3 regions of the Kocuria sp. UBA5001 genome follow, and region 1 is predicted to be linked to each of the others. Evidence: riboswitches for the same ligand, from Rfam matches in the RefSeq annotation. Region 1 holds a riboswitch; each other region holds the start of a gene.
The links. A riboswitch is a leader RNA that binds a small molecule or an ion and turns the genes downstream of it on or off. The one in region 1 is predicted to bind S-adenosylmethionine.

Region 1 (6,639 bases):
GCGGCGCCGTCCGCGCGCGGGTCGCGGGCGGCGTCGTCGTGGCTGGGGTTCGTGTCCGTCACGGCCGGATCACACCCGCTCCACGAGCAGAGCCGCGCCCTGGCCCACGCCGATGCACATGGTGGTCAGGCCCTTGGCGGTGCGCTCGCGCTCCATACGACCCATCAGCGTGATCACGATGCGCGAGCCGGACGAGCCGAGCGGGTGCCCCAGGGCGATCGCGCCGCCGTCCCGGTTCACGATCTCCGGGTCCAGGCCGAGACGGCGGATGGAGCCGAGGGACTGGGTGGCGAAGGCCTCGTTGATCTCCACCGAACCGAGGTCGCCCACGTTCCACCCGGCCCGCTCCAGCACTTTCTGCGAGGCCGGGACCGGGCCGAGGCCCATGATCTCCGGGGCGAGACCGGCTGAGGCGCCGTCCACCACGCGCGCACGGGCGGTGAGACCGTACTTGGTCACGGCCCGCTCGCTCGCCACGATCACGGCCGAGGCGCCGTCGTTGAGGGAGGAGGAGTTGCCCGCGGTGACCACGGAGCCGCCCGCGACCACCGGGCGCAGCTTGGCGAGCACCTCGGTGGTGGAGCCCTCGCGGGGGCCCTCGTCCGTGTCCACCACGGTGACCGCGCCCTTGCGGCCCTTGACCTCCACAGGGACGATCTCCTTCTCGAAGTGCCCGGCGCGGATCGCTGCCAGCGCCTTCTCGTGGGACTGCGCGGCGAAGGCGTCCGCGTCCTCGCGCGTGATGCCGTCCACGCGCGCGACCTCCTCCGCGGTCTCCGGCATGGAGTAGGTCATCTTGCCGTCCCGGGACAGCGGCCCGTCCAGGAAGGCGGGGTTGGTGAAGCGCCAGCCGATCGAGGTGTCGAACGCGTCCCCGGGCTTGGCGAAGGCGGTGGTCGGCTTGGCCATGACCCACGGCGCGCGGGACATGGACTCCACACCGCCGGCCACCACGATCTCCGCGGCACCGGACTTCACCATCTGGGAGGCGATCGTGATTGCGGACATCCCGGATGCGCAGAGCCGGTTGACCGTGATGCCTGGGACGGAGTCCGGGTAGCCGTTGAGCAGCCACGCCATGCGGGCCACGTTGCGGTTCTCCTCGCCCGCGCCGTTCGCGTTGCCCAGGATCACCTCGTCCACCAGCGCGGGGTCGATCCCGGCCTCCCCCACCACGGAGCGGATGCACAGGGCGGCCATGTCGTCCGGGCGGACCGAGGACAGCGCGCCGCCGTAGCGGCCAACGGGCGTCCGGGCGCCCCCGACGAGGAAGGCTTGCGGCAGAGAGGGCATGGCAACTCCTAGCTGGGAAGGATTACTGACCGATCGTTCACTGCTCAGGTTCCCCGATCGTGTGAGCCACGTCAATCGGTGACACCCGCTCCGGGGAGACGAGAAGGCCCGGCGTCCGTGCGGATGCCGGGCCGGTTCTCGGGTGGCGTCCCGCGGCCCTTCGTCGGGGGCCGCGGGACGGGGTGCGCAGGGTGCGTCAGTGCCGGGGGCGACGCGCGGAGGTGGTCTCCGGCTCGCCGGCGACGGCGGGGACGCTCTCCCCGGGGTGCGCCTGGACGTACTCCTGGTGCACCTCCGCCACGTGAAGGTCCTTGCCCTGGTCCGACTTCTTCACGAAGCACACCGCGATGAAGGACACCAGGGACAGCAGCGAGATGTAGACGCCGATGGTCCACGCCTGGCCGGTGCGGGCGAGCAGCAGCTCGGCAATCATGGGCGCGAACGCACCGCCGATGATCGAGCCCAGCGCGTAGCCGATCGAGACGCCCGAGTAGCGCACGCGGGCCGGGAACATCTCCGCGTACATGGCCGACTGCGGTCCGTAGGACGGGCCCAGGCCGATGGTCAGCACGAAGATCGCCAGGGCGAACAGCGGCAGGGACGCCGTGTTGAGCAGCCACCACATGGGGATGGCCCACACAATGATGATGCCGTAGCCGATCATGAATGTGCGCCTGCGTCCCACCTTGTCCGACATCCAGCCGCCCAGCATGGTGAAGATCAGCCAGCCGATGCCGCCCACCAGGGAGGCGACCAGGGTCTCCGGCCGGGACATGTGCAGGACCTTCGTGCCGTAGGAGGCGAAGAACGCGATCACCAGGTAGCCCGCGGCGTTGTTGCCGGCGAAGATCAGCGCGGCGAGCAGGACCTCGCGGGGGTTCTTGCGGAAGAGCTGGCCGAGGGGCGCGGAGGACTCCTTGGCGCGCTGCTGCATCTCCAGGAACACCGGGGACTCGTCCACCGAGCGGCGGATGAGCCAGCCCACGAAGATCAGCACGATGGAGAACAGGAACGGCACGCGCCAACCCCAGGACTCGAACTGCTGGGGCGTCAGCCCCGTGCTCAGGCCGAACATGAACAGGGTGGCCATGAGCATGCCGATCGGCACGCCGATCTGCGGGTACGCGCCGAAGAGTCCGCGCTTGTTCACGGGGGCGTGCTCCACGGACATCAGGGCCGCGCCGCCCCACTCACCGCCGGCGGAGAAGCCCTGCAGGATGCGCAGCAGGATCAGCAGAATGGGTGCCGCCATGCCGATCTGGCTGTACGTGGGCAGCAGGCCGATCAGCGTGGTGGCCGCGCCCATGCCGAACAGGGTCATCACGAGCGTGACCTTGCGCCCGAAGCGGTCGCCGATGTGCCCCGCCACGATCGCGCCCAGCGGGCGGAAGAGGAAGCTGATGCCCAGGGTCGCCCACGAGATGATCTGACCGAACTGGGGGTTCTCGGCGGTGAGCGGGTTGAAGAAGTGCGCGGCCAGGATGAACGCGGCGGCCTGGGCATAGATGAAGAAGTCGTACCACTCGATGGTGGTGCCCACGAGCGTGCCCGCGAGGACCTTGCGCTCCTCGCGGCTCATGGTGTGGCCCTGCGCGGGCGCTGTGGTGGTTGATGCCATGGTGGATCTCCAGAATCTTCGGACCGGCGTCCGCGGTGCCAGAGGCAGGGGCCTGAATGCAATAACCGACCGATTGGTCTTGAAACGGCAGTGTACGCATGCGTGTGAGCCCGGTCACGCATGTCGTGTATAAAATCGTATATGTTACGGCGTCGTCGCGAGGCTTCCCTGGCGGCACGTCACCTCCGCGCACCGGCACGGCCACGCCCGCGACGTCCCGGCAGGGCGGGGTCACCATGCACCGCGGGCCCGGCACTCCGTGGAGGTGTCGGGCCCGCGTGACGGCGCGCGCGGCGTCGTCGTCGGTGCTGGAAGAGGCGGAAGGGCTCAGAAGAGGCGCTGCGAGGCGATCCGCGCGCCCTCCACGAGCGACCCGAGCTTCGCGAGCGCGATCTGCGGGTGCAAGCGCCCGCCCAGCCCGCAGTCCGTGGAGGCGATGACGTTCTCGCGGCCCACCACCGAGGCGTACTGCTCGATGCGCTGCGCCACCAGCTCCGGGTGCTCCACGCCGTTGGTCGAGTGGGAGACCATGCCGGGGTAGACCACCTTGCCCTCGGGCAGCTTGTGCTCCTCCCAGACCTTCCACTCGTGGCCGTGGCGGGGACTGGACGCCTCGAAGCTGTAGCCCTGCGCGTTGATGGTGAGCATGAGGTCCACGAGGTACTTCAGCTCCAGGTCCGTGGTGTGCGGGCCGTGCCACGAGCCCCAGCAAAGGTGGAAGCGGATCTGCTCCTGCGGCAGGTCGCGCAGGGCGTGGTTCAGGGCCTCCACGCGCAGCCGGGTGAAGTCCAGGTAGTCCTCCACCGTGGGCTCCGGGTTGATCTGGTCCCAGGACTCGGCGATCGAGGGGTCGTCGATCTGCACGGTCAGCCCGGCGTCCACGATGGCCTTGTACTCCTCGCGCATCACGTCCGCGCAGGCGTAGACCAGTTCCTCGTCCGTGGCGTAGTACTCGTTCTTCACGCGGGCGCAGGAGCCGGGGGACAGTGCGGCGACGAAGCCCTGCGTGGCCCCGTTCAGTGCCATCGCGTCCTTCACGCGGCGGATGTCGCCGGCCACCGCCTCCTGACCCGTGTAGGTCAGCGGGCCCGTGATCTTGGGCTGCGAGACCGTGTTGCGGTGCGCCAGCACGCCCGCCGTGGGGTCCTCGTAGGCGTCCCGGAAGCGCTCGCGGTCGCGGCGGTCGGGGAAGCTCGTGAGCACGATGTGCCCCGGGCTGGAGCGGTGCTTCTCCGCGTCGTTCCAGCGGTCCTCGTCCGTGGGGGTCAGCCCGCCCAGGCGGTGGAACGAGTAGTTCCACCAGGCCCCGTAGTCCACGGCGCCGGACGTGGTGTGGCCGTACTCGCCGTCGTTGACGATGTCGATGCCGATCTCGCGCTGGGTGCGCACGATCTCCTTGACCCCCTCGTCGAGCGCCTCGCCCAGCTGGGGGAGGTCGATCTCGCCCGCCTGGAAACGGTTGTTGGCCTCCAGCAGCTCGGGCGTGCGGGGCAGCGAGCCCACGTGGGTGGTCTGGATGCGGTCGGTGTTGTGGGGCATGGGGTGGTGCGTCCTTTCCATCGGTTCTGGCATTAGCACCGGGGGTGATCCGGTTGCTGCGGCTTCGACGAGCCAGATCTCTCGGCCGCTCTGGATGGTTGCCCCTCCATCCAACAGCACGCGGAGGTGGGCGGGCGAATCATGGCGGGCCTGTGGCGCACTCTCGGCGGACGACGACGTCGCCCGGGCCGTGTGCGAGCCTCGTGCGGGGCGGGCTACGACGTCGCTCGGCCCGTGCGCAGTGCCGTGCTGAGCCTGTGTGCCTGGTCCAGCAGCGCGGTGCCCAGCTGCTGCTGCCGCGGCGGGCGGAAGCGGGACTCGATCCCCGTGAGGGACAGCGCGTAGCGGGGCTGGCCGGAGGCGTCGAAGACCGCGGCGGCCATGCCCCACGAGCCCTCCACGATCCGCCCCGGGTTCAGGGACCAGCCGTGCTCGCGGACCTGGGCCACGAGACCGCGGACGTGGGCGTCGTCGTGCTGGGGGCCGAGCTCACTGCGGCGCTCGCGGGTGGCGGCGAGCGCGCCCTCCAGCTGCTCGTCCGGGAGGTGGCCGAGGATGGCCAGCCCCGCGGAGGCGACGCCCAGGGGCAGTCGCAGGCCCTCGTGCAGGACGTGCGAGCGGACGGGGAACGAGCCCTCGGCGCGTTCGAGGCAGATCACCTCGTCCCCGCGGCGGGCGGAGAAGAACGCGGACTCGCCGGTGGCCTCGGCGAGGCGCCGCAGGTGCGGGGTGGCGAGGTCCTGCGCCGGGTAGCGCTGAGCGGTCACCGCCCCCAGGATGGTCAGCTCGAAGCCGAGCGCCCAGCGACCGGTGTCGTCCCGGTCGAGCAGTCCCTCGTGGGCCAGTGCGGTGAGCAGGCGGTGGGCGGTGGGGCGGGTGAGCCCCGTGCTGCGGGCGACCTCGGCGGTGCCAGCGGTTCCCGCGGCGGCCACGGCCTGCAGCACCGCGGCGACCCGTCCGACCACCTGGGTGCCCGACGTCGCTGCGGCCCGCGACGTCGTCGCCCGCGCCCGTTCCGCGCCGCCCGGCTGCTCCGCCGCTCTCGCCATCGCCGTCTCCTCTGCCCGCCAGGCCCCGCTTGTCCACGATGTGGACGATCAACCGCCAGTTTTCCAGAATGTGGCTCGTTCCGCGACGCACCACGGATTTCTTTGACCAGGATGTGAACCCTTCCTAGGGTGAGAGGCAGATCACACGGAACAATCCGGAAAGGGCGGCCATGTCCAAACTCAGGGACGACGTCACCGGCCTGCTGGCCGAGACGCTGCGGGACGGCATGACCCTCGCGGTGGGAGGGTTCGGTCTCTCCGGCATCCCGCGGGACCTCATCGAGGCGGTGCGGGACAGCGGCGTCAAAGACCTCACCGTGGTCTCCAACAACATGGGCGTGGACGGCAAGGGACTCGGGCTGCTGCTCGAGAACCGCCAGGTCTCCACGGTGCTCGCCTCCTACGTGGGGGAGAACAGGGAGTTCGCGCGCCAGTTCCTGGAGGGCGAGCTGGAGGTGGAGTTCACTCCGCAGGGCACCCTCGCGGAGCGGCTGCGCGCCGGTGGGGCAGGGATCCCCGCGTTCTACACGGCCACCGGGGTGGGCACCCCCGTGGCCGAGGGCAAGCCCACCGCCGAGTTCGACGGGCGCACCTACGTCCAGGAGCGCGGGATCGTGGCGGACGTGGCGCTCGTGCACGCCTGGCGCGGGGACACGGACGGCAACCTGGTCTACCGGCGCACCTCCCGCAACTTCAACCCGGTGTGCGCGGCCTCCGGGAAGGTCACGTTCGCGGAGGTCGAGGAGGTGCTGGCTCCCGGCGAGCTGGACCCGGACCACATCGTGACCCCCGGCGTGTACGTGCAGCACGTGGTGCGGTACTCCGGGGTGCCCAAGGAGATCGAGCAGCGCACCACGCGGCCGAGGCCCGAGGGCGACGTCGTGCGCGCGGCAGAGGACCGGCGCTCGCCGGAGAGCGGCGCGGAAGAACGGCCCACCGCGGGCCGCCGCACGGAAGGGGACGCGGCATGAGCTGGACGCGCGACGAGATGGCGGCCATCGCGGCGTCGGAACTGGCCGACGGCGACTACGTGAACCTGGGCATCGGCATCCCCACCCTGGTGGCGAACAACCTGCCGCCCGGGGTGAGCGTGGTGCTGCAGTCCGAGAACGGCGTGCTGGGCATGGGCCCGTTCCCGTA
Region 2 (6,639 bases), on a different contig from region 1:
GACCGGGCGCTCGCCCCACGCCCGCAGGGCGGCCTCGCCGGGGACGTCGCCGCGGTCCAGGTCCACGGCCAGGGCGTCCACGTCCGTACGGGCCAGGGCGAGCTGCGCGTCCTCGCCGGCGTCCCCGTAGCCGACGGTCACGAGGATCTGCGGCCGGTGGGCGGGGTAGCTCAGCCGCGCGTAGACGGTCTCCAGAGCGGCCACGAGCTCGGCGCGCGGCAGCTGCCACCCGTCCGCAGCGAGGGCGGGCTCGTCCAGCTGCACCCACGGGATTCCGGCGTCCGCGAGAGCGGAGAGCAGGGTGGTGTAGAGGGCCACGACGTCCTCGAGCCGGTCCAGGGGGCGGACGCCGGAGTCGTCCGTGGTCTCGGGACGAGAGAGCAGCAGCAGGCTCAGCGGCCCCACCAGGACGGGGCGGGTGACCGTGCCCGTGGCCGCGAGTGTGGCGGCGAAACGCTGCACCAGACTCTCGGGGTGCGCACTCAGGGGGGTGTCCGGGCCGATCTCCGGCACGTAGTAGTGGTAGTTGGTGTCGAACCACTTGGTCAGTTCGAGCGGTTCGAGGTGGTCCGTCCCGCGGGACAGTGCCGTCACCAGTTCGATGCCGCGCGGGGTGTCCGGGGCGGCGGGACGGTAGCCGTCCGCCGCGAAGCGGGCGGGGACCGCACCCAGGGCCAGGGCGGTGTCGAGCACGTGGTCCACGGCGAAGCCCTCGGAGGGCACCGCGGCCGGGGCGCTCAGGCCGAGCCCCGTGAGCCGGGAGGTGGTGCGTTCCCGCAGTGCGGCGAGCGTGTCCAGCACTGTCTGGGCAGGGTGCTGGACCGGATCGCCCCAGTACGCCTCGAGCGCCTTCTTCAGCTCGCGGTCCGGGCCGATGCGGGGATAGCCGAGAACGGTGGCGGTGGGGAACGGGGTGGTGGGTCGAGCAGTCATGGGAACTCCTTCGTGAATCTCTGGTGGATGCGATGCCTGGTGGCGTGGATGCTTCGGTCGGTGGTGATCGTCTGTGGTGCTGACGGGGCCGGGTTGCCGCCCTGCTGCGTGACGTGCGGGGCTGGGCTGCCCGGTGCGGGCGGGAAAAGGGTGTGCGATACCGCGACCGCGGGCGGGTGGGCTCGCGGAGCGGGGCCTGAGGGAGTGGGAGAGGTGCGGCGGGAGGATGACGGCGACGCCGCGGCGTCGGCTCAGGAGGCCGGGCTGCGGCCCCGGTACTCGCGGGCGGCGTCCCGCACGCGCAGGTGCTCCAGGATGGTCAGAGCGGCGTCCGGGCGGTTGAACGTGTAGAGGTGGAAGCCCGCGCAGCCGAGGTCCAGCAGGTCGTCGATCAGTGAGAGCGTGGCGGCGATCCCGCGGCGGCGCAGCTCGTCCGGGGTGCCCGCCGCCAGGAAGTCGGTGAGCCGCTTCGGCACGGCCACGCCGGTGATCTCTGTCATCCGCCGCAACCGCTGCGGGTTGCTCAGCGGCATCAGCCCGGCGACCACCGGGATGTGAATGCCCTCCGAGCGGGCGCGCTCCAGGAAGCGGGCGTAGTCCTCGGGCTCGTAGAGCACCTGGGTGATCGCGTAGTCCGCGCCGGCCTCCTGCTTCTCCCACAGGGACGCCAGGTCCGCCTCGAAGTCCCGGCCACGGGCGGGGGAGGGGTAGCATGCCACGGACACCGACAGCGGCCGGGTCCCGGGGCGGTAGCCGTCTCCGAAGCGGCGCCGCTCGACGTCACGGATGAGCGAGACCAGTTCCGAGGCGCGGCCGAGCCCGCCACGGGGAGTCTCCCACTGCCCGCTGCCCAGCGGCGGGTCCCCGCGCAGCGCGAGGAGGTCGCGAACACCGTCGTCGAGCAGCTGCTCCACGGAGCGTTCCAGGCCCGCGCGGTCCGTGCCGCCGCACGTGAAGTGGGCCATCACGGGGGTGCTCGTGGTGCGGCGCAGGTGGCGCAGTGCCTCCCGGGAGACACCCGTGCCAGCGGAGTGCCCGTGTGTGACCGAGAAGAAGTCCGGACCGGCCTGGGCCATGGCGTCGATGTGGGACCACACGGTGTCCGGGTCCGCGTCCGGGCGGGGCGGGAACACCTCGAAGGACACGAGCGTGGAACGCCGGGGGCGGCGCACGAGCCAGGACGTGCCCGTGGGCGGGTCAGCCACCGGGGCCTGCTGCCGGGCCGGGGTCTGCTGCGGTGCGAGCGACGGTGCGGACATGTGAAAAAACCTCCGACGTTGACGCCGGAGGTCCAGTTCCGAGCGCCGTACTTGCCATTACGCGGTTGCGCAACGGCCGGATCGTCATCTGGGGCACCCCACTACAGCAGGAGGGTTGCCGCCCGGCTAGCCAGAGCTTTATACCGGGACTCTTGATCCTTTGTTGTTCGAGAGCGTAGCACGGCTCACACCGTGGCCGTCAAGGGGCAGACGGGCGTGCGCCCGGCGTGCAACGGGAGGTCGCACGCCGGGCGCAGCGGGGCGGGGCTCAGTGCTCGTCCGCGGCGTGGGAGTTGGTGAGCGTGGTGCAGAGCCGTAGCCGCTGATCACGGCCACCAGCACGGCGACCACCAGGTAGATGACGCGCTCGCCGTGGAAGAAGGACTCCAGGAAGTCCGCGGACCACAGACCGTCCGGCAGGGTCCTGGCCACGAGCGCGGCGAGGATGGTGCCCACCACGGCGGTGCCGAGCGAGTTGCCGAGCTCCTGGCTGACGTCGTTGAGCGCGGTGCCCATGGAGGTCTGGTCCTCGGGCATGGCCTCGATCAGCGCCACGGCGCACACGGTCATGATGATGCGCAGGCCCATGGCCATCAGGCCCATGCCGGCGGCGAGCACCCAGTAGCCGTGTTCCACCCCGAAGGCCAGCACCAGGGTGCCGAGGACCACGCTCGCGGTGGCGATCATGCAGGTGACGCGGTGACCGAACCTCGCGATCAGCTTCTCGGAGATGGGGCTCGAGATGATCATCATGACCACGAACGGCAGGTTGCCGAGACCGGCCTTCATGGGGGACCAGCCCAGGGCGTACTGGAAGTGCAGGATCAGCATGAACATCGCCGCCATCATGGCCACGGAGCTGCCGAGCTGGGCCAGTGCGGCGCCGCGCACGGTGGGGCGCGTGAGGACGGCGAGGTCGATCATGGGGTGCGCGGCGCCGCGCTCCCGGGCGATGAACACGACGACGGCGAGGGCCGCTCCCACGAAGCAGGCGAGGGTGACGGGAGACGTCCACCCGTTGTCGACGCCGCTGGTCAGTGCGTAGCAGCCGAGGCCCATGGCGGCCATGGTGGCCAGTGCGGCGGGGAGGTCCAGGGGCGTGGTGTGCAGGTCCTCGGCGGTGTCCTTGGGCACCCCGTACAGCAGCCCGAGGATCGCGAAGGCGGCAATCGGGGTGTTGACGAACAGCAGCCAGTGCCAGCTCACGGACTCCAGGGCGCCGCCGGCCACGACCGGGCCCAGTGCCATCGCGCTCATGCCGATGATGACCATGATCGAGATGGCGCGCATCCGCACCTTCTCGTCGTCGAACAGGCGGAAGACCAGGGACATGGTCACCGGTGCCATGCACGCGGCGAACATGCCCATGACGGCGCGCAGCGCGATCAGCTGGCCCGCGTCCTGGACCAGCCAGACCAGGGCGGAGACCAGGCCGAAACCGGCGAGGCCCACGGTGAGCACGCGGCGTCGGCCGAAGCGGTCCGCGAGGGAGCCGGAGGTGAGCAGCAGGGAGCCGAACATCAGCGAGTACGCGCCGGTGACCCACTGCAGCTGGGTGGTGGAGGCGTGCAGGTCCCGGCCCATGGTGGGCAGGGCGATGGTCAGGACGGTGTTGTCCACCATCTCGACGAAGAAGCAGAGGCACAGGGCTGCGAACGGCAGCCAGGCCTGGCTGATCGTCTTGCCGACGATCGTGGCCGGAGCGCTCTCCCGCGAGGGGGAGGTCACCGGCTCGAAGGTGGTGTGGGACATGGCGTGAGCCTTTCTCGAACATGGTTCTAATTTCAACCTGCTGCGATATTAGAACGGGGTTCGGTAAAGTGCAATCCATGAGTCCAGCACCCGAGTCCAAGCGCACCCGCGGCCGCCCCAGGGGGAGCCGGCCAGCCCTCTCCCTGCCCGCCGTGGTCGATGCCTCCGTGGCGCTGCTCGACGAGGCGGGCCAGGACGCCCTGACCTTCCGGGCGCTCGCGGCCCGCATGGAGACGGGTGTGGGGGCGATCTACCACTACGTGACCGGGCGCGATGAGCTGCTCGACCGCGCGACCAACGCGATCCTCGCGGACGTCCTGAGTGGCGTCGACGTGCGGGAGGACCCGTTCGAGGTGCTGCGAACACTCTCTGCCACCCTGTTCGACACCCTGCAGGCGCACGAGTGGGCCGGGGCGTACCTGCTGCGCGACACCACCATGCAGCCCAACTCCCTGCGCATCTTCGAGGCGATGGGCCAGCAGTTCATGCGGATGCAGCTCACGAGCGCGCAGTGCTTCAACGCCGCCAGCGGGCTGCTGTCCTTCGTGGTGGGCAGCGGCGCCGAGATCCGCGAGATGCCGGCCGCGTTCCTGGAGGAGGGGGTGAGCCAGGAGGAGCACCTGCAGGAGTTCGCGGACGCCTGGCTCGCCCTGGACGCCCACGAGTTCCCGTTCCTGAACACGATTGCCCGCGGCTTCGCGCAGCATGACGACCGCGAACAGTTCCTCGCCGGGGTGGACATCTACCTCGCCGGGGTTCGGGCGCAGCTGGGCTGAGACGGAGCCGAGAGGGCGCGGGTCGCACGGTGGGCCCGTCGGTGAGGGTACCGCGAGCCCGTCCGCTGCCGCGAGCGAGGGGACGTTCGTGGGCACGACGGTGGCTCTCACCCAGACATTCACGACCCCGGACGGCACCATCTCGTTCGACTACCCGGGCGACTGGAGCGTGACCGCGCTGAGCACCTCGACCGCCGAGATTCCCGCGTGGGGCGTCAACGACGAGAGCGGAGTCCGGATGTTCACGCTCTCGATCCGTCCGGACGGCCAGATCGCGAGCCCCGTGACGCCCCAGAATCCGGCCACGGTGGGAACCCTCCCGGACGCGCTGGGCGCCCAGGGCCATCCGCTGGCCGTCGGCGTGGGGCCGTTCCCCGGCCAGTCGGTGGGCGTGAACATGGCGAACGTGTACGCGGTGACGTCCGCGACCGGCGCGGACCGGCTCTTCGGCTACGTGAGCCGCGGGGACGGCACCGTGGTCTCGTTCGAGGGCACCCAGGAGGGCGGAACCAACGACCAGGTGGACATGGCGGACGAGACCCAGGAATTCCTGCAGAGCGATCTCTTCCGGGCCCGGCTGCTCCCGGTGCCGGAGTCGTTCACCATGAAGCCCTCGTCGCGGGCTGAGGTCGCCGGGTCCTGCCCGACCGTCCTGCCCCGCGCGGTGACGCAGCCCCGCGCGCAGTGCTAGACAGAAACCATGACTCACATCGACCAGCTGCCCCCGGACCTCGTGACGGAGCTGCGGGCGGAGACCGCCCAGCCGCTCAGCGGCGGTGACAGCGCGAACGCCTTCCGCGTGGAGACGCCGGGCGGGCCCGTGTTCGTGAAGACGATGCCGAACGCCCCGGCGGGAGTGCTCCCCCTCGAGGCGAGGGGCCTGGAGGCCCTGCGCGCCGTGGCGCCGGAAGAGATCCGTGTGCCGCGCGTGCTGCACGTCTCGGACGGTGCGCTCGCGCTGGAGTGGATCGACGAGGGCGCGGGCGCCCGGACCGAGGCCACCGAGCGCGGCTTCGGGGTCGGCCTCGCCGCGATCCACCGCGCGCACGCACCGCACGTGGGGTGGCTGGCCCCGGACCTGCCCGAGCGCATCGGCTCCTCGCCCACGGATCTGACGCCCACCGACGACTGGGCCGAGTTCCTGCTGGTGCGCCGGATTGAGCCGCTGGTGCGCGCGGCGGTGGACGCCGGGAACCTGGACCCCGCGGCGTCGGGCCTGCTGGCGGAGCTCGCGCCCCGGGCGGAGGAGCTGGCCGGTCCCGCGGAGCCGCCGAGCCTGCTGCACGGGGACCTGTGGGCCGGCAACCGGGTGGTGGACGCCTCCGGCGCGAACTGGCTGATCGACCCGTCCTCGTTCTACGGGGGCCGCGAGTACGACCTCGCGATGATGCAGCTCTTCGGCGGTTTCGGCAGGGAGTGCTTCACCGCGTACGACGACGCCTACCCCCTGGCGGACGGCTGGCAGCAGCGGGTGCCGTGGTACCAGCTGCCCCCGCTGCTCGTGCACGCCATCCGGTTCGGCGGCGGATACGGGGGTGGGGTGGTGCGGGCCCTGCGCCAGCTCGGGTGACCCTGCCCGGGGTTGGACAGGTCCCGCCGCTGTCCAGCATGATGGTTACTAGAATTTCTAGTAATTACGAGGCGGGAGTCACCGGGTGACGGAGACCGGAGCGTGGAGTGCGAGCGTGAGCCCGCAGTCGCGGGCGCTGCGTCGGCTGGTGCGGCTGAACGAGGAGATCGGGTACCAGATCCGCCGTCTCATGGGCCTGAAGGAGACCGACTACTCCGCCATGGCCCTGCTCATGCGGAGTCCGATGGGGCCCACCGACCTGGCCCACGCCCTGCACATCACCACCGCCTCCGCCACGGCCGTGGTGGACCGGCTCGCCCGGGCCGGGCACGTGGTGCGTGAACCGCAC
Region 3 (6,639 bases), on a different contig from region 1:
CGGCGGGCCGTGCGCTCAGGTGCCGGAGTGCCCGTGCTCGAAGGCCCAGATCACCGCGTGGACCCGGTCCCGGGCGCCCGTCTTCTGCAGCACGTTGGACACGTGGGTCTTCACCGTGGCCCTGCCCACCACCAGCTCGCGGGCGATCTCCGCGTTGGACAGCCCCCGGGCCATGGCGGTCAGCACCTCGGTCTCCCGGGTAGTGAGCCCCGCGCGGGAAGCGTCTTCGCCTGGCCGCGCTGCCGTCCCGGCCACGGCACCGGGCGCACCGGGTGACGACGTCGCCGCGTCGCGCTCCCGGGCGGGCGAGCCCGGGGCAGGTGCCGCGGCGTCGCCCGCCGGAGCGGGGGAGGGCGGCGTCGTCTCCCCGGCCAGTGCGGACGCCCCCGCGGTGCGGGCCAGCACCTTGCGCGTAACGAGCGGATCCAGCAGGGCGTCCCCGCGCCCCAGCACCCGGACGGCCTGGATCAGCTCCTCCGGTCCGGCGGACTTGAGCAGGAACCCGGAGGCCCCGGCGGAGAGCGCGGCGAACAGGGCTTCGTCCGTGTCGAACGTGGTGAGCACGAGCACCGCAGCGCGGGAGCCTGCGGCGAGCAGCCGACGGGTGACCTCGATGCCGTCCAGCCGCGGCATCTGCACGTCCATGCACACGACGTCCGGTGCGAGGGCGGCGGCGAGCTCGAGGGCCTCCTGGCCGTCGCAGGCCTCGCCCACCACCTCGATGTCCTCCTGAGAGGTGAGGATCGCGGAGAATCCCACGCGGATCAGAGGCTGGTCGTCCACCAGCAGCACACGCAGACTCACCGCTGCTTCTCCCGGTCGTTGCGGGTGGGAACGGTGGCGCGCACGAGCCAGCCACCTCCGGATTTCGGGCCCGCCTCCAGGGTGCCGCCCACCGAGGTGATCCGTTCTCTCATGCCGGGCACCCCCATGCCTGCGCTGTCGGATGCTGGAGCCCCCGCGCGGCCGCCGCGTCCGTCGTCGCTGACCTCCAGCTCCACCCGGTCGGCCCCGGTGCGCAGCCGCACCGCGACCGAGGCCCGCGGGCCGGCGTGCTTTCGGGCATTCGTGATCCCCTCCTGGGCGGTGCGGTACAGCGCCAGCTGGGCCGGGGGCGGCAGATGCGGCTCGGGACCGATGCGGTGCAGCTCCGCGCGCTGACCGATGGCCCGTGCTTCCGCCACGAGCGCGTCGAGGTCCGGGAGGCGGGGCAGGGAATCGGGGGCCTCCTCGCCGTCGCGCAGCGTGTGGAGCATGGTCTTGAGCTCGGTGACGGCGTCACGCGCCGAGGACTCCACGCCGCGCAGGTGTGCGGTGGCGGCCTCGGGATCCCGCGCCATGCTCAGCCGCGCGGCCCCGGCCTGGACGCCCATGGCCGTGACGTGGTGGGCCACGACGTCGTGCAGCTCCCGGGCGATCCTGAGCCGTTCGAGGCTCACGGCCTGCTCCGCAAGCCGCTCCTGCTGCTGCCGGATCTCGGCGTGGGCGGCCTCGAGCTCCTGCCGCTCGATGGCCGCGTTCCACGCCCGGTCGCCGAAGACCCACGCCCCGGCGAAGTAGGCGATGTTCACGAGGAACTGGATCGCGGCGATGGCCATGTAGGCGTTGACGCCGTGCTCACCCACCTTCGGATCCGTGAACTGGTCCACGGTGCTCCAGCCCAGCCACACCGCCATCCCCACGGCCACGGCTGCGCGGGACCACGTGGCGCGGGGGCGGTCCGGGCACCAGGCCCCCACGGAGTAGAAGCCCAGGAACAGCACCACCTGGGAGGCGTACATCTCGATCCCGGCCCACGTGCCGAGCGCGAAGTACACGAAGGACACCGCCACCATCACGGCCACAGGGAAGCGACGCCGCCAGGCGAGCGGGGCGGCCAGCACCACGGCGCCCATGGCAACCCACCCGACGTCCGCCTTCCACGGGACCGACTGCACGAAGTCGGAGAGGTAGACCAGTTCAACGCCGGCCAGTGCCAGCACGCCGGCACCCAGGGCATCCCGCCGACGCCACCCCGGCTGCAGGGCTCGGTGGGGCGGGGAGGTGTCCGTGGCGACGGGGCTCGGGCGCATGGCTTCCCACTACCGACGGAGCGACCCGAACGGCGGGGCGCGCCGTCTCGCGGGTGGACCCGACGACGGCCACCTTCACGATGGGTCCGCCCGACAACGGATCCACCGACGGGGCGGCGGCAGGGAGGGCGCGTGCTCGGCGCGGGGCGCAGCGTGCCCGCACGGTTGCGGCGGGACGCTCCCGGGAACTGCCGACGCGCGCACCGGTCCCGCCGCGCGCACAATGGTGGGGTGACCGATTCCCTCGAGCCACCGCCCCGTGTGCCCCGCGCCGACCTGCGGATGCAGATCCTCCTGGTGCTCGGGGTCTCCCTGGGCGCCTCCGCCGTGTACTCCGTGCTGGACCTCGCGGAGATGGCGCTGCGCTCGTCGATCGCGGAGAGCTCCACGACGCTCAACCAGCCTCTGAGCCCGCTGCCCGTGCTGGATGCCCTGCGCCGGCTCACCGGGATCTGCTTTGCCCTGGTGCCCGTGGCGCTCGCGCTGCACCTGCTCGCGGGCACCACCTCCCGGATCCCGGCCGTGCTGCACTGCATCGGCGTGGACACCCGGCGCCCGGGGCACGACGCCGCGTGGGGCCTCGTGCTGTTCGTCCTGATGGGCGGTGGGACGCTCGCCCTCTACCAGGCCGGTCGCGCGCTTGGGATCACGGCGGAGATCACCACGTCCACGCTGGAGACCACGTGGTGGACCGTCCCCCTGCTGCTGCTCACCGCCCTGCGGCACGCGCTGGTGGAGGAGATCATCGTGGTGGCGTTCCTCGCGGACCGGATGCGGCGGCTGGGGCGTTCGTGGTGGACGGTGGCAGTGGTGTCCTCGATGCTGCGCGCGAGCTACCACCTGTATCAGGGCATCGGTCCGGCACTCGGCAACCTGGTGATGGGGCTCGTGTTCGTGTGGTGCTACCGCCGCGGTGGGCGGCTCGCCCCGCTGCTGCTCTGCCACTTCCTGCTGGACGCCGTGGGGTTCCTGGTGCCCCAGCTCCTGGGCGGCTGAGCGCCACCGCGAGCACCAGCCCGGGGGCGAGGCTGATGGGGTCCGCAATCATGGTGCCCCCCGTGGCTCGCCCCGACGACGAACCGAGTCGCGGGGCCGTGCGAGCGGCGTCGTCGAACCCGGAGGGCTCGGTGCCCCGGATCAGATGGTGACGGGCCCGTCCGGCGTGCCGAAGGTGACCGCCAGAAGACCGGGCGTGCCGTGGGGAGCGGACCACGTGACGTCCACCGAGCGCAGGACGTCCTCCACGGGGCCGCCGAGCCAGTCCGTCACCCGCTCGGGGGAACCGGCGATCTCCATGCCCGTCAGGCTGACGTCCGTGAGGCGCGCCTGCGAGGGGTGCATCTCGTCCGCGGAGTCGAAGTGGATCATGAACGGCAGCTGCGGATCCGCGATCAGGCCCTTGACGCCGATCTGGTGCCAGTCCAGGCGGCGGCCGTCCGGGAAGATCCGGCCGCCTGGCGCGGAGGGTCGGCCCAGCTTCTGCTCGAACGGGGCGAGGTCCGGGACCTCCACGACCCACCCGAGCCAGCCGCCGCCGGCCTCCGAACGTGCACGCACGGCCTGCCCGAACGGCGCCTTGTCCGCGGCGGGGTGCTCCAGCACGGTCACGACCTCCACGTACTGGTGGTCTGTCAGCGGCAGGATCATGTTCCGGGTGCCGAAGCGGGGATGGACCCCGCCCTTCACCGGCTCGATCCCCAACCGGTCCGCGATGCGTTCGGTGGTGGCCTCCAGGCCGTCCGGCTGTGCTGCGAAGGAAACGTGGTCCAGCTTCATGCAGTCATCGTGGCACCCGTCACACGGGCCTCCAAATCCTCGGGTGCAACACTGCGGACACCGGACTTGACGTGGCAGCGGCCGGGTTCCCAAACTGGAGGTCTAGGTCACGAGAGTCAGCGTCAAGCCCCAGCTTGCTGACCGGCAACCCTCCCACCGCGGCGGGGTGCCCTGGGTGAAGACCTGGCCGGGACGTCGTCCGACGCCCACGGCAAGCGCGGGCCACCGGTCGCCCGTTCGTGCGGGCACCGTGCGGACGGGCGCCTGGCCCCTGATCCTTCCGAGAAGGCGAATGGCCATGAGCACAGCACCCACCCCCGACAACCCCCAGGACTGGGCGTTCGAGACACGGCAGATCCACGCGGGGCAGAACCCGGACCCCGTGACGGGTTCACGGGCCCTGCCCATCCACCAGACCTCGTCCTTCGTGTTCCCTGACGCGCACACCGCCGCGGCCCGGTTCGCGCTGCAGGACATGGGCCCCATCTACTCCCGCCTGACCAACCCCACCACCGAGGTGGTGGAGAACCGCCTCGCCTCCCTGGAAGGGGGAGTGGGGGCGCTGATGGTCTCCTCCGGGCAGGCCGCCGCAACCCTGGCCGTGCTCAACCTGGGCGGGGCGGGCACGCACGTGGTGGCCAGCCCGTCCCTCTACGGCGGCTCGTACAACCTGCTGCGCCACACGCTGCCGCGGTTGGGAGTGGAGACCACGTTCGTGGCGGACCCGGACGATCCGCAGCAGTGGCGGGATGCCGTGCGGCCCTCCACCGTGGCGTTCTTCGGAGAGATGATCCCCAATCCCCGCAACGACGTCCTGGACGTGGAGACCGTTGCCGGGATCGCCCACGAGGCCGGGGTGCCGCTGATCGTGGACAACACCGTGGCCACCCCGTACCTGGTGCGGCCCATCGAGTGGGGCGCGGACATCGTGCTGCACTCGGGCACCAAGTTCCTGGGCGGTCATGGCACGGCGATCGGCGGATTCATCGTGGACGCGGGGCGCTTCGACTACGGCGCGGACCCGGAGCGGTTCCCGGGCTTCAGTCAACCGGACCCTACGTACAACGGCCTGGTGTACGCGCGGGATCTGGGGGAGGGCGGAGCCTTCGGCGTCAACCTGTCCTACGTGCTCAAGGCCCGTGTGCAGCTGCTGCGTGACCTGGGCGCGTCCATCTCCCCGTTCAACGCCTTCCTCATCGAGCAGGGGATCGAGACGCTGTCACTGCGCGTGGAACGCCACGTTGACAACGCCCAGCGGGTGGCGGAGTGGCTCGAGGCCCGCCCCGAAGTGCGCTCGGTGTCCTACGCGGGGCTGTCGTCCTCGCCGTGGCACGGGCGGGCTCGCAAGTACGCCCCCCGAGGAGCCGGTTCCGTCCTCGGTTTCGTGCTGGAGGGCGGCAAGGAGGCGGGAATCTCGTTCGTGGACGCGCTGAGCCTGCACTCCAACGTGGCGAACATCGGGGACGTGCGGTCCCTGGTGATACACCCGGCGTCGACGACGCACGCGCAGCTCTCCGAGGACGAGCAGCGCGCGGCGGGCGTGGAGCCCGGCTTCGTGCGGCTCTCGGTGGGCACCGAGGGGATCGAGGACATCCTCGCGGACCTCGAGGCGGGCTTCTCGGCGCTGGCCGCCACGGAGTCGAGCGCGCCCACCCGCACCGGGCCAGGCGCGGACCCCGCCGCTGGCACGGACGGTGGCTCGACGGCGCGTGCGGGCGCGGACGCCGAGCCCTCGGCATGACCGTGAGGCAGACGGACCCGGCGGTGCGCCGGGACGGTGTGGTGCGGGCCGCGGAAATCGGGGAGCTCACCCTGGAGTCCGGGTTCCGGCTGCCTGACGTGCGCCTGGCGTACGAGACGTGGGGCGAGTTGGCCCCGGACGGTTCCAACGCGGTGCTTGTCGAGCACGCGCTCACGGGTGACTCGCACGCGGCGCGCGGCACCACCGTGGGCTATGGGGACACAGCGCCCTTCGACATGGACGGCCGCCGTGCCGCCGCGGACGCCGGTGGCTGGTGGGACGGTCTCATTGGACCGGGCGCGGCCATCGACACCAACCGCTGGTTCGTCGTGTGTGCGAACATCCTGGGCGGCTGCCACGGCAGCACGGGCCCCGCGAGCCTCGCCCCGGACGCCACGCCGTGGGGCTCGCGCTTCCCGCGCATCACCGTGCGGGACACCGTGGCTGCGGAGGCGCGGCTCGCGGACCGGCTCGGGATCCGGCGATGGAGGCTTGTTGTGGGCGGCTCGATGGGCGGTGCCCGCGCGCTGGAGTGGGCCGTGTGCCACCCCGAGCGGGTGGCGGCGTGCGCGGTGATCGCCGCCAACGCCCGCGTGAGTGCGGAGCAGCTCGCGTGGGGTCACGCGCAGGCGCTCGCCATCCGGCAGGACCCTCGGTTCTGCCACGGCAACTACTACGCGGGCCCGCACCCCGTCGAGGGGCTTGGGCTGGCACGCCGGATCGCGCACATCACCTACCGCAGCGCCCACGAGCTCGCCGCCCGCTTCGACCGGGAGGCCCAGCCGCGGGAGGACCCTGCGGGCACGCACCCGGGCACCCGGGGCCGCTACCGGGTGGAGGGCTACCTGGACCACCAGGCGGGGAAGCTTGCCGCGCGCTTCGACGCGAACGCGTACCTCAGCGTCAACGAGACGCTGATGTCCCACGACGTCGCCCGCGGCCGCGGCAGCCTCCGGCAGGCCCTCGCGCGAACCCGGTGCGAGTGGCTCGTGGCCGCGGTGGACTCCGACCGGCTGTTCCTGCCCGAGGAGTCCGCCGAGCTCGCGGCCT

Region 2: linked by a shared signal. The riboswitch ahead of B3G12_RS10295 (methylenetetrahydrofolate reductase) and the one ahead of B3G12_RS08820 (cobalamin-independent methionine synthase II family protein) in region 1 are both predicted to bind S-adenosylmethionine.
Region 3: linked by a shared signal. The riboswitch ahead of B3G12_RS00530 (bifunctional o-acetylhomoserine/o-acetylserine sulfhydrylase) and the one ahead of B3G12_RS08820 (cobalamin-independent methionine synthase II family protein) in region 1 are both predicted to bind S-adenosylmethionine.

Annotation. Positions count from the first base shown of each region.
Region 1 is NZ_DGYR01000013.1:196,462-203,100, forward strand. Features, by position in the region: gene B3G12_RS08805 (enoyl-CoA hydratase/isomerase family protein) at 1-62, opposite strand, end outside; gene B3G12_RS08810 (thiolase family protein) at 70-1,293, opposite strand; gene B3G12_RS08815 (MFS transporter) at 1,490-2,911, opposite strand; gene B3G12_RS08820 (cobalamin-independent methionine synthase II family protein) at 3,239-4,450, opposite strand; SAM riboswitch class I at 4,465-4,551, opposite strand; gene B3G12_RS08825 (IclR family transcriptional regulator) at 4,666-5,499, opposite strand; gene B3G12_RS08830 (CoA transferase subunit A) at 5,670-6,470, shown strand; gene B3G12_RS08835 (CoA transferase subunit B) at 6,467-6,639, shown strand, end outside.
Region 2 is NZ_DGYR01000017.1:4,342-10,980, forward strand. Features, by position in the region: gene metE (5-methyltetrahydropteroyltriglutamate--homocysteine S-methyltransferase) at 1-933, opposite strand, end outside; gene B3G12_RS10295 (methylenetetrahydrofolate reductase) at 1,185-2,192, opposite strand; SAM riboswitch class IV at 2,235-2,350, opposite strand; gene B3G12_RS10300 (MFS transporter) at 2,331-3,944, opposite strand; gene B3G12_RS10305 (TetR/AcrR family transcriptional regulator) at 4,022-4,720, shown strand; gene B3G12_RS10310 (hypothetical protein) at 4,809-5,411, shown strand; gene B3G12_RS10315 (fructosamine kinase family protein) at 5,421-6,290, shown strand; gene B3G12_RS10320 (MarR family winged helix-turn-helix transcriptional regulator) at 6,406-6,639, shown strand, end outside.
Region 3 is NZ_DGYR01000001.1:107,005-113,643, reverse strand. Features, by position in the region: gene B3G12_RS00550 (response regulator transcription factor) at 16-804, opposite strand; gene B3G12_RS00545 (sensor histidine kinase) at 801-2,072, opposite strand; gene B3G12_RS00540 (CPBP family intramembrane glutamic endopeptidase) at 2,304-3,068, shown strand; gene B3G12_RS00535 (VOC family protein) at 3,210-3,848, opposite strand; SAM riboswitch class IV at 3,954-4,072, shown strand; gene B3G12_RS00530 (bifunctional o-acetylhomoserine/o-acetylserine sulfhydrylase) at 4,147-5,589, shown strand; gene metX (homoserine O-acetyltransferase MetX) at 5,586-6,639, shown strand, end outside.